DNA from 2 places in the Limosilactobacillus agrestimuris genome. Region 2 is predicted to be linked to the other one. Evidence: predicted binding sites of a transcription regulator. Region 2 holds the regulator's gene; the other holds the start of a gene.

Region 1 (3,429 bases), on a different contig from region 2:
GACGTTTATGAAGTTGTTGACGTTCATATTCACCCCACGGGCTAAGGATTGACCGCATAAAGGTAGCAACCTCTGATTGGTGGGCATCCATCCACTTCTCCGTCTTTTTCACGTCATCGGTATCAACACCTTGACTCTGGATATACGAAAGCATCAATTGAGTGGTCCGTTGACGACGTTCCATCGAAGCTAACATGTTCTGTGATGTTTGCATATAGGCAATCGACTTTAAAGCAACCCGATACTGTTCCATATCAATTTGGTCAGTCCGCTTTAGGTAGTCAAACAATGCTTGGGCAGTTGGAACAATGTTTAAGATCTCTAGCTTAGTAATGTTAGGATCTAATGGCATCATCATCCCCAATACCAATTGCAAGTCATTGAAGCGCCATTGATTTAGGCCCTGGTGACATTCTTGGTACATTAATTGTAAGAATTCAACTACCAAGTACTGCTGATCAGCAATGCTAAGGTCTTTCCCCTTAAATTCTGGAGCAGTTGCAACTTCTTTTTTGATCCGAGAAATTTCCTGCTTCATTTTGCCGGCTGGGATCAACTTTGCTGGTGCGCTTGGTTGTTGTACTTCTTCACTAGTTGTCTTTTGCCCTTTCTGGGTTGCCGTCTTTGCAACAGTTTTCTTCGCTATTGAAGCTTTTTTCTCCGGCTGACCATTCATTTCAGCTAATGTTTGGTGTGCTTTTCGACACTTATTCATCATTGGTCGTTGATCATCAATGGCATTTTCAATTGCACCTAATTGCTTATTCCCCAAGAACTTTTGATAAGCCTTCAGCACTGGTGACACGGCAATTCCAAACGAATTAGTTAACGCTGGATCAGCAATAAATTGACCAACCATTACTTGTTGAACCGCTTGGGGTGTCCACGCGGTATCATCCAGTTGGTGCTCTTCGGTCATATACTTATTGAACCGGGTCAAAATATTTTGAGCATGTTTCTGCTGATTAGCAGATAACTGGTCATACGTGGACGAATTTAAGAACCCTTTAATATGTTCTTCCTGTTCGCTCATTTCCCAATTATTCCTCCATCAAAAATTGAATTATCTTCTCTATCATATCATAATTACAGATGAACAATTAATTAGGCCGCCAGCAAGACGACAAGGAGCGATTTTTAATGCAACGTAAAAAGATCCAAGAAGCAATGGCTCACGTATATTTTCAAAAAATGACACCAACCGGCTATCACGAAATTGAGCAGGAAATCGAAAAGCTGCAAGCACAGCGTCCCGCCAAGATTGCTCAATTAAAAGCCGCCCGAGCTCTTGGTGACTTATCAGAAAACACCGAGTATAGTACAGCTAAGCGTGAATTGCGTCATTTGGAAAGCCGGTTGCGCTACTTAAATAAGCAACTTCAATATGCGGAAATCATCAAACCTACTGACTCACAAACCATCGATCTTGGAACTACAGTCACCCTTCAATTTATAGACGATGATGAACGGGTCGACTATACGATTGTTGGTAAGCAAGAAGCTGATTTGCAAAAGCAAAAGATTTCATTTGACTCACCGCTTGGACAAGCACTACTGCATCAAAAAGTTGGGCAGACAGTTTCCGTTCAGGCACCACAGTCTACCTACCAGGTTAAAATTTTAGCCGTTCGATTAACCTCACCTGAGGAATCAGTTTAAACCAGTTTTGGAAAAAATATTTTGAAATTAACTCGGCCCCCTGCACTAACCTAATTAAGGCAAATATCGACTGATTAATCGGCTGTTTTTCTGCTTGTTTCGCTAGCGAAGAATGCTATACTAGATCTCGTTGCGTTCGCACGTTGTCCACAACATATTGTATTTTTTGTTTTTATTCATTTAACGTGGACACAATATATTGATATAGGAGACTTTGAGTAATGAAGAACTATTTACACTTTCTCGCTCACCAGCTTAAGGGTTGGCCTCAACAAAACTACTACCTGTTTTTCTTCAGCCTTGGCTGTCAGGTAATGACCTTGGTAAACGATAAAATTACCTGGATCACGGTAATTACCTTTATCGGAACAACACTGGGAGTTCTTTGTATCTTAGCAATTAATGCTGCTAAATCCGTTAACGGTTGGTTGGGAATCCTCTCTGCTATCTGTTTTATCATTGTTGGTTTCAGCGCCAAAAACTATCTCAGTATTGGTGAACAGCTTGCTTACGTTGTTACTCTAGATATTCCAGTCCTGCTTTCTGCTAATTGGAATATAAACATGGTCTCCAAAATCCGGAAATTCACCGGTAAAACTTGGGTCATTGCAATTCTTTCAACAATTGCTGTTTACCTTGTTTCTGGTTACCTGATCGGTGCTTTAACTAACGATCCACGGCCATGGATCGATGCTATTAGCTTCTCAATTAGTTTAACTGCTGGTGTTATCTGTTTCCTCCGGTACAACAACCAATACTTCTGGTGGTTGGCTTCCGGAATCTTCCAGATGGTTCTTTGGGGAATCACATTTGCCCAAGGTGATGCTTCATTAGCAATGGCCGTTAACAGTATGGTTTACATCATCAATGATGTCTTAGCCTTCACTATTTCACCATGGTACAACAAGCGTGAACGTGCCCGGCTTGAAAAAGAAGAAGCTAAGTACTCTGCTAACTTAAATACTCAAGCTTAACATAAACTTACTAGTCCCCAACTCAGGTCCTTGTGATTTGAGTTGGGGATTTTCTTAATGTATGATCTGATTAGTTATTTGACTTTTTTGGGGGTTCAAAAATGGCTAAAGTATTCGTTGTGGAAGACAATCCCACAATTCTCAAAACGATCAGAACTGAATTAGCAAAATGGAAACACACAATCATCACCGTTAAAAATTGGGATCACGTGGCGGACGAAGTGGAAGAAGCTGACCCTGACCTAATCTTATTTGATATTACCCTACCAACTTTTGACGGTTTTTATTGGATTAGTGCTGTGCGGCAAATTACAAAAGCACCGATTATTGTTATTTCAGCAGCGGATATTGATAGTAATATTATGCACGCAATCGCCTCTGGAGCTGACGATTACATCATGAAGCCCTTTTCTACTGCTGTCCTGCTAGCTAAAATCCAGGCGCTTCTCCGGAGAAGTCAGGAACCGGGCAATGTGGACAGCCTCAATTGGGACACGAATGATCTTAATTCACTCACTAATGAACTAACGACACCCAAGGGAACTGTTCAATTATCTCCCACTGAAAGCGCCCTTCTCAGCGTCCTTATTACCCACCTAAATCAAACGGTTACTAAGGAGCAACTTCTTGAATGGCTTTGGCAGGGTGGTAAATTCCTTAATGATAATACTTTAAACGTTAATATCAGTCGACTGCGGTCTAAACTAGCAACTGTCAATTTGAATGATAATCTGCGAACTGAACGTGGAATTGGCTATCGGTTGGTGACCCGTCATGCAAAATAAAAAATTCTGGT
Region 2 (3,429 bases):
TTGCGTTAACATAATTTGCCTGAAGAGTTGAACGCTCGAGTGATGCAATTACGTACCAAGAAAGGACATTCACTACTCCTGCATCTAGCTGCTGTTCTTGGATCAAGCTCCGAATTATTGCTCGCTCACCGGAAGTTACAAAGCCTCCCATTTGTTGCTTTAATTGTTGGAGAAAAGTAATCGGTGCGTAATACTTACATGTTTCAATCAATTGCTGCTCTTCTTGAGAAAAACTTACTAATGATTTTGCTGCTTTTTCTGCCCCAACACTTTCTTTACTGGATTTTTTGGCATCGATCCGATACTTTTCGGCAATAATCTTTTTTAATCTCCGTGACTGAATTTTGTTTGTCGCTAAGTCTGTTGACTGGGTAAGCAACCGCGCCATTGTTGGTTCATCTATTCCATAAAGCTGGTGTTCAACTTGAATCAACTCCCGGTTAGCATCTAAATCAGTTTCAGTAATTGGTTGGTTTCTTAGCAATTGAACTAAAGTTGGCCAATCAAAATTGATAGAAGCTATTTTTTTCATCGGTTGCTTTTCGTCCACTAACGATTTCCGGGCAGAACTAATTTCCACTGGCAAATGGGTTATTTGCTGTTCATCAACATGAAAAACATCAAAGAAATTATGCGTAATTTCTTTCAGAGAAGATTGAAAACCTTCTAACGTGTACCGATTTGCAAACTTTCTTAGTTCCTTAAAGCGACTTTCTCCAACAGCATCCAAGAGTAATACGCTTAAAAGATTATCATTGATAAATTCAGTTGGCGTAATTGTTGGTTGAAGTTCATACACAAATAACTCACCAAGTTGGTCCGTTTGGTGAAAGGTTCGTAACATCCCAACAGCCTCTAATCGTTGAACCGCTTCGACTGCATCATGACGTCCAGCATTTAATTGGATCAACAATTGTGATTGCAGCTGTCGCTCACTAATTACTGGTCTTTCATTCATTTGTGAGTGCAGTGCATGAAACATTGCAAAAGAAGTCGGGCCTAAAATTGGCTGGTAAAAAAGGTCAAAAACATTTTCATCAAAGTTTGACCACCGATAGCTAGCAGTAACAATATATCCAGCACTTGGATCAAATATTGATTTAGCTTCAGTCATTTTGGCCTCGTTCCCCTTTACTTTTTATCATTACTTTTCATCATTGATTCAAGTTCATTCATAAAGGCATCGACATCCTTAAACTGCCGATAAACACTCGCAAAGCGAATATAAGCAATCTCGTCAACGTCTTTTAATTCTTGCATGACAAATTTACCAATAACTTGACTAGAAACCTCGTTTTCGCCAAGACTACGAACTTCCTTTTCAATCTTATCAGTTACTTTGGTTAAACGCTCCATGCTAACAGGACGTTTTTCTGCTGATCTAACAATTCCATTCAGGATCTTTTGCCGACTAAACTCCTGACGCGTCCCGTCCTTTTTGATTACTAACAATGGGGTTTCTTCATACCGCTCAAAGGTAGTGAACCTGAAACCACAGTGAATACATTCACGACGACGCCTAATAAAAGTTCCGTCTTCACTTGGCCGACTGTCTACAACACGTGAACCATTTTTATGACAGTGTGGACAACGCAATTCCCCTTCCTCCTTACTTACTCATAAATAAGTTTCATTTTATCATAACTTATGATGGTGCATTTGATCAATCAAGTTGGCAACTTGCCGTTTTAATTCATCCCGATTACCACTATTATCAATTACAATATCAGCCAGTCTCTTTTTCTTTGCTAACGACATCTGCGAATTAATCCTTTGCTCTGCTTCAAACTGCGAATAACCATTTCGTTGCATCAAACGCTGAAGTTGCGTTTGTCGATCAACTACTACCACTATAACTAGATCACAGTCATTAGCATAATTAGCTTCAAATAGTAATGGAATATCAAGAATAACATACGGAATATGCTGCTTTTGATAATGCTTTATTTGCCGCCAAATTTCATCACAAATTAATGGTTGCATCACCATATTCAATTTATCTAGCTTCTCTTGATCGTTAAAAACAAGGGCCCCTAAAGCTTGCCGATTTAATGTTTGATCAGGATTAAGAATTTGTTTACCAAATACCGTAATTAATTGTTCCCACCCTTTCGAATGAGCAGCTTGTAATTGGCGGGTAATTTGATCCGCATCAATTATGGGGTAACCACTTAACCTTAATAGGTTACTAACGGTTGATTTACCGCTTGCAATTCCTCCAGTCAGTCCTATTATCTTAGTCATTTTCATTCTCCAATAATGGCTGACAGTGAGGACAGAAAGTTGTTCCACGTTGATTTACCTTAATCTTAACCATTTTCGTTCCACAACGCGGACAACGATCGCCACTGCGACCATACGCATTTAATTGTTCTTGGAAAGCCCCTGCATCACCAAATGCATTTTTAAATGTATGGACTGTTGTTCCCTTATATTTAGTTGCCGTCGCTAATTCTTTAATAATATTATCATGAAGAACTTGGATTTGATCCTTCGTTAAGGTATTGGCCGGCTGTTCGGGATTTATTTCACTCATCCAAAGGACTTCATCAACATAGATGTTGCCTAGCCCAGCAACATGCCGTTGGTTAAGCAAAAATGGTTTTATTTTTCCGCGACTACGCCGTAAAATCTTTTCGAAGTAGTCAAGCTTAAAATCTGCAACAGTTGGTTCAGGGCCGATTGTTTTCAACCCACCAACCGTCATTTCCTCACCAGTTTTCACTAACGTCATTCGACCAAACTTTCGGGTATCCCGATAACAAAGCTCTGTTCCGTCAGTAAATTTAAAAACGACATGAGTATGTTTATCAACTGGCGCATTTACAGGTTGAGTATAGTAGCTTCCTTCCATCCGTAAATGAGAAACCATTGTCAAATCATTGCTAAAACGAAAGAGGAGGTACTTACCGCGACGATCAATTGTTTCAATAGTCTGCCCAATTAACGATTGGCGAAATTCTTCAACATCATTCGTAATCGTTTTACCATAATGGACATCAATCCCATTTATTTTTCGGCCAGCTGCAATCTTCAGCAAGCCACGACGGACTGTTTCAACTTCCGGTAATTCAGGCATTTTAACTACCTCCCTACTTTTTTAAATCATACCAAGTATCACCATATTTACTATCAACCTTTAGGGGAACAGAAAGTTTCACAGCAGAATCCATTACATCTGGAACTAGTTTACTCAATACCGGAATTTCTTCCTTTGGTGCCTCAAAGACCAATTCGTCATGAATTTGAAGTAACATTTTAGCCTTTAAATGGTGCTTTTCAAGTTCGTCCTGCATTTTAATCATGGCAATCTTAATGATATCTGCAGCACTTCCTTGAATTGGGGTGTTCATTGCTGTCCTTTCAGAAAATGATCGCCGACTAAAGTTTTTAGCATTAATATCTGGTAAATAGCGACGACGGTGAGTA

What was found. The regulator NrdR, encoded in region 2, represses ribonucleotide reductase genes. The targets are predictions, from matches to a motif close to ACACNATATATNGTGT.
Region 1: pnuC (nicotinamide riboside transporter PnuC) is a predicted target of NrdR. The motif match lies at 1,807-1,822, and genes of this name have one in related genera.

Annotation. Positions count from the first base shown of each region.
Region 1 covers NZ_CALPCW010000001.1:28,701-32,129, reverse strand. The annotation lists gene NFR46_RS00165 (hypothetical protein) at 1-1,033, opposite strand, end outside; gene greA (transcription elongation factor GreA) at 1,141-1,659, shown strand; gene pnuC (nicotinamide riboside transporter PnuC) at 1,881-2,633, shown strand; gene NFR46_RS00150 (response regulator transcription factor) at 2,735-3,418, shown strand; gene NFR46_RS00145 (sensor histidine kinase) at 3,408-3,429, shown strand, end outside.
Region 2 covers NZ_CALPCW010000004.1:79,886-83,314, forward strand. The annotation lists gene NFR46_RS04180 (replication initiation and membrane attachment family protein) at 1-1,114, opposite strand, end outside; gene nrdR (transcriptional regulator NrdR) at 1,132-1,596, opposite strand; gene coaE (dephospho-CoA kinase) at 1,639-2,244, opposite strand; gene mutM (DNA-formamidopyrimidine glycosylase) at 2,237-3,079, opposite strand; gene polA (DNA polymerase I) at 3,093-3,429, opposite strand, start outside.